Regions from separate parts of the Exiguobacterium sp. UBA5002 genome, predicted to be linked through region 2. Evidence: predicted binding sites of a transcription regulator. Region 2 holds the regulator's gene; the other holds the start of a gene.
The links. Region 2 encodes Rex, which represses fermentation and respiration genes when NADH is low (regulators of the CRP and FNR family bind a similar motif). Its sites were predicted from a motif close to TTGTGAAATATTTCACAA; they were not measured.
Positions count from the first base shown of each region.

Region 1 (3,656 bases), on a different contig from region 2:
TGTCGTCACGGAACATCCAGAGGCGTATCGATTTGAAGAGGGCGTTCATGTTTACGGAGTGCAAGTGACGGGTCTACCGCTCGTTCAGACTTATAACCAATTGGCGGCTCTAAACTTAGCCTTCTTACGTCAAGCGCAAGCCTTGAGTAAGATCGTTGATTTCGCAGTCATCCACAATTTCAACATGGAGACCGCATCAGCTGCCCAAGCCATCGCTAAGATCAAAGAGTTGCCACTCGTCAGTAACGTCTACGATGTCGAAAGTGAGCGTTCGCCTGATCGTTCAGGCGGTCTAGTCGTTGCTTTAAAACGACTTGAAGGAGACGCGTTGCGCCAATCAGCAATCGTTTATCTAGAACGAGAAGAGTCACGTCACGGGGTGGAACAAGAGTATCACGTCGAAAAGAAGCCGTTGCGTTTTGAAGAGAACCTTGAAAAACCATATCAACACGTGACGAATCCGAAAAAGAACGGATGAACAGTTGCAATTCCTTTTCTTTCTTGGTACGATACTTGAGTATGCTTAACCTTATGTAAAGCAAAATCACTTGATACATCGAGAGCTAGATAGGAGGGAATCCCATGCGCGTTAAAATCACATTAGCTTGCACTGAAACTGGTGACCGTACTTATATCACTAAAAAGAACAAGCGTAACAACCCAGAGCGTCTTGAGTTGAAGAAATACAACCCACGTCTCCGTAAGCACACACTTCACCGTGAAGTGAAATAATTGAGATGGAAGCCGTCACTTCGTGTGATGGCTTTTTTTGTAGAAAGGAAGACAACTATGAACAAACAAGAAGTACGCCGTCTGATCAAAGAACGACTAGATGTGATGGAGAACCGTGCGGAAAAGGAACGATTGATTCACGAACATGTCTTGTTACTACCTGAATGGCAACAAGCGACCTGTGTCGCGATCACGTTAGCTTTTCGAAATGAATGTGATACAAGAATGCTGATTGAACAAGCGTGGCAAGAGGGCAAGACGGTCTTGATACCAAAAGTAGTCGGAGACGAGATGGTCTTTTATGAACATGGACCAGAAGATCAACTGCAAGCAAATCAGATGGGGATTGCTGAACCGATCGCTTCAGCACGTCGCGCCTCACTTGATCAAGCAGAGCTTTGCCTCGTTCCGGGTCGCGCCTATCGTCGGGACGGCTATCGTTTAGGATGGGGAGGAGGCTATTACGATCGTGCACTCGTGCCATATACAGGATGTAAAGTATCGATTGCCTTTTCTGAACAACTTCTTCCAGATTTCGAAGTGGAAGCCTTTGATATCCCCGTTGACTTGATCGTCACTGAATTAGAGGTCATCCGATGTTGAGCGCGACCATTTTGTTTTGTCTATTGCTTGCTTGGACCGGACGATCTTTTCGTTTATTGACGACAAGTGGTGCTATCATGACCCTGCTCGTCGGTAGTGGTGTCTCATTCGGATTCGGTTGGCAAGGATTAGTAGTACTCTTACTCTTCTTTGGTAGCTCGAGTCTGTTATCGAAGGTCGGACGATCTAGAAAACAATCGGTCGACTCCATCGTTGAGAAAGACGGCGCGCGTGACGGATGGCAAGTCCTTGCGAATGGAGGGGTAGCGTTCGTTGCTGCCTTAGCGTATGCCATGACGATGGATTTTGCGTATCTCTTGTTATTTCTATTCGTCATCGCAGCATCGAATGCTGATACGTGGGCATCTGAAATCGGACCGCTCTCAAGACGTGATCCGTGGTCTCTCAAAACGTTACGACGGGTACCAGCAGGAACGAGTGGAGCGATGTCGCTGATTGGAACGATCGGTACGATCGCAGGAGCTGCGTTCATCGCTGTAGCAGCGCATTGGATATTTTCTCTTTCTTTAAGACACGTCTTACTCGTAACAAGCATCGGTGTACTCGGGAGCCTACTGGATACACTATTTGGAGCGGTAGGGCAACGCGTTTACCGATGTACGGTTTGTGGGGAATACACGGAAAAGCGAGAGCACCATGGTCAACCGACAGCTTACGTTTCAGGCATTCGATTTTTAGGGAATGATGTTGTCAATGTCTTAACGAGTGGTTTGGCAAGCGGAATCGGGTTTATCATCGTTCGATTTTGGTAACTGGAAAGTATGTGAGCATGTAATTCCTTATGTTAGGATATCAATGACACAAAATGGACAAATGTGATTAATTTCACATGATACAAATAATGTGAAAGATGTTACAATTTACTTGTGAGATAGTTAACAAACTTTTAGGACGAATGGAAGGGTGGACATAACGATATGGAATTACATGCGAAAGTGACACGAGTAGCCCTCATTGGAGCTGGTGCAGTCGGTTCAAGCTTTGCCTATCAGATGTCAACAGCTGGACTTTGTGAAGAACTTGTCATCATTGATGTCAACAAAGCCAAAGCAGAGGGCGAGGCAATGGACTTAAACCACGGAACACCATTTAGCTCTTCACCGATGCGAATATGGGCTGGAGACTACGCGGACTGCCGCGAAGCGGAAGTCGTCGTCATCACGGCAGGCGCTCCACAAAAACCAGGTGAGACAAGACTCGATCTCGTTGCAAAGAATGCGTTGATCATGAAAGAAATGATTCGTCAAATCATGGATTCCGGTTTTGATGGTATCATCGTCGTGGCTTCTAATCCGGTTGATATCATGGCGCATCTTGCCTGGAAATATTCTGGTCTTCCGAAATCCCGCGTATTTGGATCAGGAACGGTGCTTGATACAGCGCGCCTGCGTCAAATGCTCGGAGAATACTTTCACATTGATTCCCGAAATGCCCATGCCTATATTCTTGGCGAACATGGTGATACGGAATTCGCTGCCTGGAGTAACAGCCGCATTTATGGAAAAACGATTGATGAACTACTTGCTGAAGACGATCGTTATTCTCAAGCAGATCTTGATCAAATCTACATCAACGTCCGAGATGCTGCTTATCATATTATCGAGCGCAAAGGGGCAACCTATTATGCGATTGGGCTTGGGCTCGTTCGGATCGTTCGTGCCATCCTCGGAAATGAGAACTGTCTGTTGACGGTCGGTGCGCATGTCGATGGTCAGTATGGAATTTCCGGTATCCATATTGGAGTTCCTGCCATCATCAATCGTCAAGGTGTGCGTGAAATCATTGAAGTCTCATTGACGGATGAAGAGTTGAAGAAATTCCATCATTCTGCTGATGTATTGCGTCAGACGCTTGAACCCGTCTTACAAGGATAATCGTACGAATCATGATGAAGGTGTTACGAAATAAAGTAGCAAAAAACTCAAGTGTCGGACCTGCTTCATATTGTCCACACTTGAGTTTTTTTGATGTGGAGAACAAACACGTTAATAATTACATCTATTCGTCCGGTAGTAAAAAGAGAAAAATCTAGGTTTTATTTTACTAGAAAAGGGTTAAGTAAGAGATAGAAGGGTTTTTACGTCATTTTTTGTACGTCATGATACCCAAAAAGGAGAGAACCGACAGTCATGTATACTTTTCGAAAACTAACTAAAGAGGATGCAGAACAATACTGGAATCTACGCCTTGAGGGATTAAAAAATCATCCAGATGCATTCGGTCATTCGTTTGATGATGAACAGCAAACCCCGCTCCGCGAAGTACAAGAAGGACTTGAGGGAGAACCCGACTCCGATGAG
Region 1 is NZ_DGYQ01000028.1:16,315-19,970, forward strand. Features, by position in the region: gene B4C70_RS08890 (1,4-alpha-glucan branching protein domain-containing protein) at 1-478, shown strand, start outside; gene rpmG (50S ribosomal protein L33) at 583-732, shown strand; gene B4C70_RS08900 (5-formyltetrahydrofolate cyclo-ligase) at 790-1,335, shown strand; gene B4C70_RS08905 (DUF92 domain-containing protein) at 1,329-2,108, shown strand; gene B4C70_RS08910 (L-lactate dehydrogenase) at 2,274-3,230, shown strand; gene B4C70_RS08915 (GNAT family N-acetyltransferase) at 3,486-3,656, shown strand, end outside.
Region 1: B4C70_RS08910 (L-lactate dehydrogenase) is a predicted target of Rex. The motif match lies at 2,170-2,187, and genes of this name have one in related genera.

Region 2 (3,656 bases):
AGTACCGGTCATGGGAGACGAAGAGTAGCGTACCTTCATAGTCGACAAGAGCGTTCTCAAGGACCATCTTCGAATCAAGATCCAAGTGGTTCGTTGGCTCGTCAAGGATGAGGACGTTCGTCTTCCGGAGTTTCAGTTTTGCGAGCGCGAGACGTCCGCGTTCGCCACCAGACAATTCTTGAACGATTTTGAAGACATCGTCGCCGCTGAACAGGAATTGTCCGAGCACAGAACGGACTTCTTGTTCGCGCATCAGTGGCCATTCGTTCCAAATCTCATCGATGACACGGTTCCGGTCATTGAGTTCCGCTTGCTCTTGATCGTAATACCCGATCGAGACACCGGTGCCGAAACGGAAATCACCGAAGAGAGGACGTAAACGACCGACGAGGACTTTTAAGAGCGTCGACTTCCCGATTCCGTTCGGTCCGACGAGTGCCAGTGATTCGCCGCGTTGCAAGCGGAACGTGATGTCTTTTGAGACAGCTTCTTCGTAACCGATTGCCAATTGATTGACTTGAAGAACGTCATTCCCGCTCTGTTTTTCGATTGGGAAGGAGAGGACCGTACTGCGTTCATCTCCATCTGGTCGGTCGAGCCGGTCGACCTTCTCGAGCCGTTTTCGAACGCTTTGAGCACGCTTTGTCGTTGTCGCCCGAGCGATGTTTCGTTGAATGAAATCCTGCATCTTCGCGATTTCTTCTTGCTGCTGTTCGAACTGTTTCATTTCTTGATCGTACAATGCCGCTTTTTGCTCGAGGTACTTCGTATAGTTCCCAGTGAACTTACGACAGACATTACGAGAGAGCTCATAGACGACATTGACGACTTGATCGAGGAAGTACCGATCGTGCGAGACGATCAGAACGGCACCACGATAACCACCGAGGTAACTTTCAAGCCAAGCGAGCGTATCGATATCCAGATGGTTCGTCGGTTCATCGAGAATGAGAAGCTCTGGTGCTTGCAGGAGCATCTTCGCTAAGGCGAGCCGTGTCCGTTGACCTCCGGACAATGTCTGGATCCGGCGTGAGTAATCGTCTGGATAAAAGCGCATGCCGTGCAGGACGGAGCGAATATTCGCTTCAAACTGATAACCACCTGCTTCTGAGAAGTCATGTTGCGCTTGATCGTACGTCTTCAGGAGTCGATCGTAAGCGACCGGGTCGTTCAAGATGTGCTCCATGCCCATCTCGATTTCCATCCGGCGCAGTGTCCGTTCTTGTTCTTGCAGATGTTCAAAAACGGTCAGCATCTCGTTCCAGATCGTCTCATTCGATTCGAGACCACTGTCTTGCGCGAGATAGCCGATTTTGACATCTTTACCTTTCATGATATCGCCCGAGTCATGACTGAGTTCACCAGCGATGATTTTGAGCAAGGTTGATTTACCGGCACCATTTCGACCGACGAGCGCAATTCGGTCGCGCTCCTGTACTTCCAATTTGATATTTTCTAAAATCGGCTCGACGCCGAATGATTTCGAGAGTTGGTTGACTTGTAAGAGTATCATTTCCATCCATCCTTCCACCCTTTAGTCTATCACGAACAAAAGCGCGAGGTCCTGCGGAATATATTATTTGTGACTCTATGTGAAGTGGTTTACAATCAAGGAGAGTAGAAAGCTTTTTGCAAAGATTTGGGTGCCACGATGGATGTGGCCGAAGGGGGAACTGCAGGATGAATGGACCAGACACAAAAATTCCACAAGCGACAGCAAAACGGTTGCCGCTATATTATCGCTTCATCCAAAGTTTATACAATTCAGGCAAGCTCCGCGTCTCTTCTGCTGAGTTAAGCGAGGCGGTGAAGGTTGATTCAGCAACGATTCGTCGCGACTTTTCCTACTTTGGGGCACTAGGGAAGAAGGGGTATGGATATAACGTTCAACATCTCTTAACGTTTTTCCGGAAAACCTTGAATCAAGATGAGGTGACGAATGTTGCCTTGATCGGGGTCGGTCATCTCGGAACAGCGTTTGCAAATTATAACTTTTTAAAGAATAATAGTACTCGGATAGTCGTTGCGTTTGATGCGGACGAAGAGAAGGTCGGAACAACGACGCATGACGTTCCAATCTATCATGTTTCGGACATGAAAGAACAAATCGAAGCGAATCAGGTCGATGTCGCCATCTTGACGGTTCCATCCCAGTTCGCACAGTCAGTAGCGGATGAGTTAGTCGAGTATGGTGTGACAGGCATTCTGAACTTCACGCCTGCACGGTTGAACGTGCCAGCGAGCGTTCGGGTTCATCACATCGATTTATCGATCGAGTTGCAGTCGTTAGTTTATTTCATGAAGCATTATTCGCAATCAGCTGAAGGAGTGAAATCATAATGGAAAACCTTATCCCGCTCACGTTAGGTATCGGACCTGCGAGTATCGGATTAATTGCTGTCGTCGCGTTGATCATCTTCGGACCGAAGAAGTTACCGGAATTCGGTCGTGCTGCCGGTCAAACATTGAAAGAGTTCAAGAATGCCACGAACGGCATCATGGACGACGATAAAAAGGACGAACCGAAAGAGAAGTGATTGAATCATGACGGTTGATCAAGAACAAAGCATGACGTCGCACCTAGACGAACTGCGTAAGCGGATTGTCTGGTCGCTCCTCATCGTCGTCGTCCTGTTCGCTGTCGCATTTCCGCTCGTCCGACCGCTCGTCCGTTTTCTGCAAGCGGACTTAAAAGAGCTCGGTATCGGATTAAATGCCTTCAACGTCGCCGATCCTTTAATGTTGTATTTGAATCTTGCGTTCATCATCGCGCTGATTTTAGCGTCACCGTTCTGGATGTATCAACTGTGGGCATTCGTCCGACCAGGGCTTTATGAAAAGGAACAAAAAGCAACACTGACATATATTCCAGTCATCTTCTTTCTATTTTTGGCTGGTGTAGCCTTCTCGTATTTCTGGTTGCTTCCCTTCTTGCTCGAAGTCTCAACGGATCTCGGGAAAGAATTGGGGATCGAGCAAGTCATCGGGGTCGAAAACTACTTCAGTTTCTTGATCCGGTTGACGATGCCGTTTGGTCTTCTCTTCCAATTGCCGGTCGTGACGATGTTCCTGACACGTCTTGGTCTTGTGACGCCATATTTCATGCGAAAGAATCGAAAATATGCGTATTTCGCGCTGTTCGTCGTTGCGGCATTGATCGCACCGCCGGACGTGACGTCACACTTGATGATCTCAGTGCCGTTGTTCGTTCTCTATGAAATCAGTATCTTGATTTCCGCGCGGACGTATAAAAAGGTCTTGATCCTCGAGCAACAGGCAGAGCTTGAACGACAGGCGGATTTGATGCGTGAATTGAATAAATGAATCGTGAATTCCTTCCAGCCATTTCGGGAGGAATTCTTTTTTATGAAAGCGTTATGTTTATATTGATAAAGCAGTTAGCGATGCGTATACTAAAGATAATTCATGGGGGCTTAGCTCAGCTGGGAGAGCGTTTGGCTGGCAGCCAAAAGGTCGTCGGTTCGATCCCGATAGTCTCCACCAAGTTCATACGTTCAACTCCTCGAGTGCTCGAGGAGTTTTTTTATGTTCCCAGTTAAATTCCTTCCAAATATAAAATGTCACCAAAAAGAAAAAAATTAAAAAAATAGACAAATATAAATTGTTTATTTCCATTAACTTCATTAAACTAAAAA
Region 2 is NZ_DGYQ01000006.1:7,960-11,615, forward strand. Features, by position in the region: gene B4C70_RS01310 (ATP-binding cassette domain-containing protein) at 1-1,513, opposite strand, end outside; gene B4C70_RS01315 (redox-sensing transcriptional repressor Rex) at 1,681-2,340, shown strand; gene B4C70_RS01320 (twin-arginine translocase TatA/TatE family subunit) at 2,340-2,537, shown strand; gene tatC (twin-arginine translocase subunit TatC) at 2,545-3,324, shown strand; tRNA gene B4C70_RS01330 (tRNA-Ala) at 3,429-3,504, shown strand.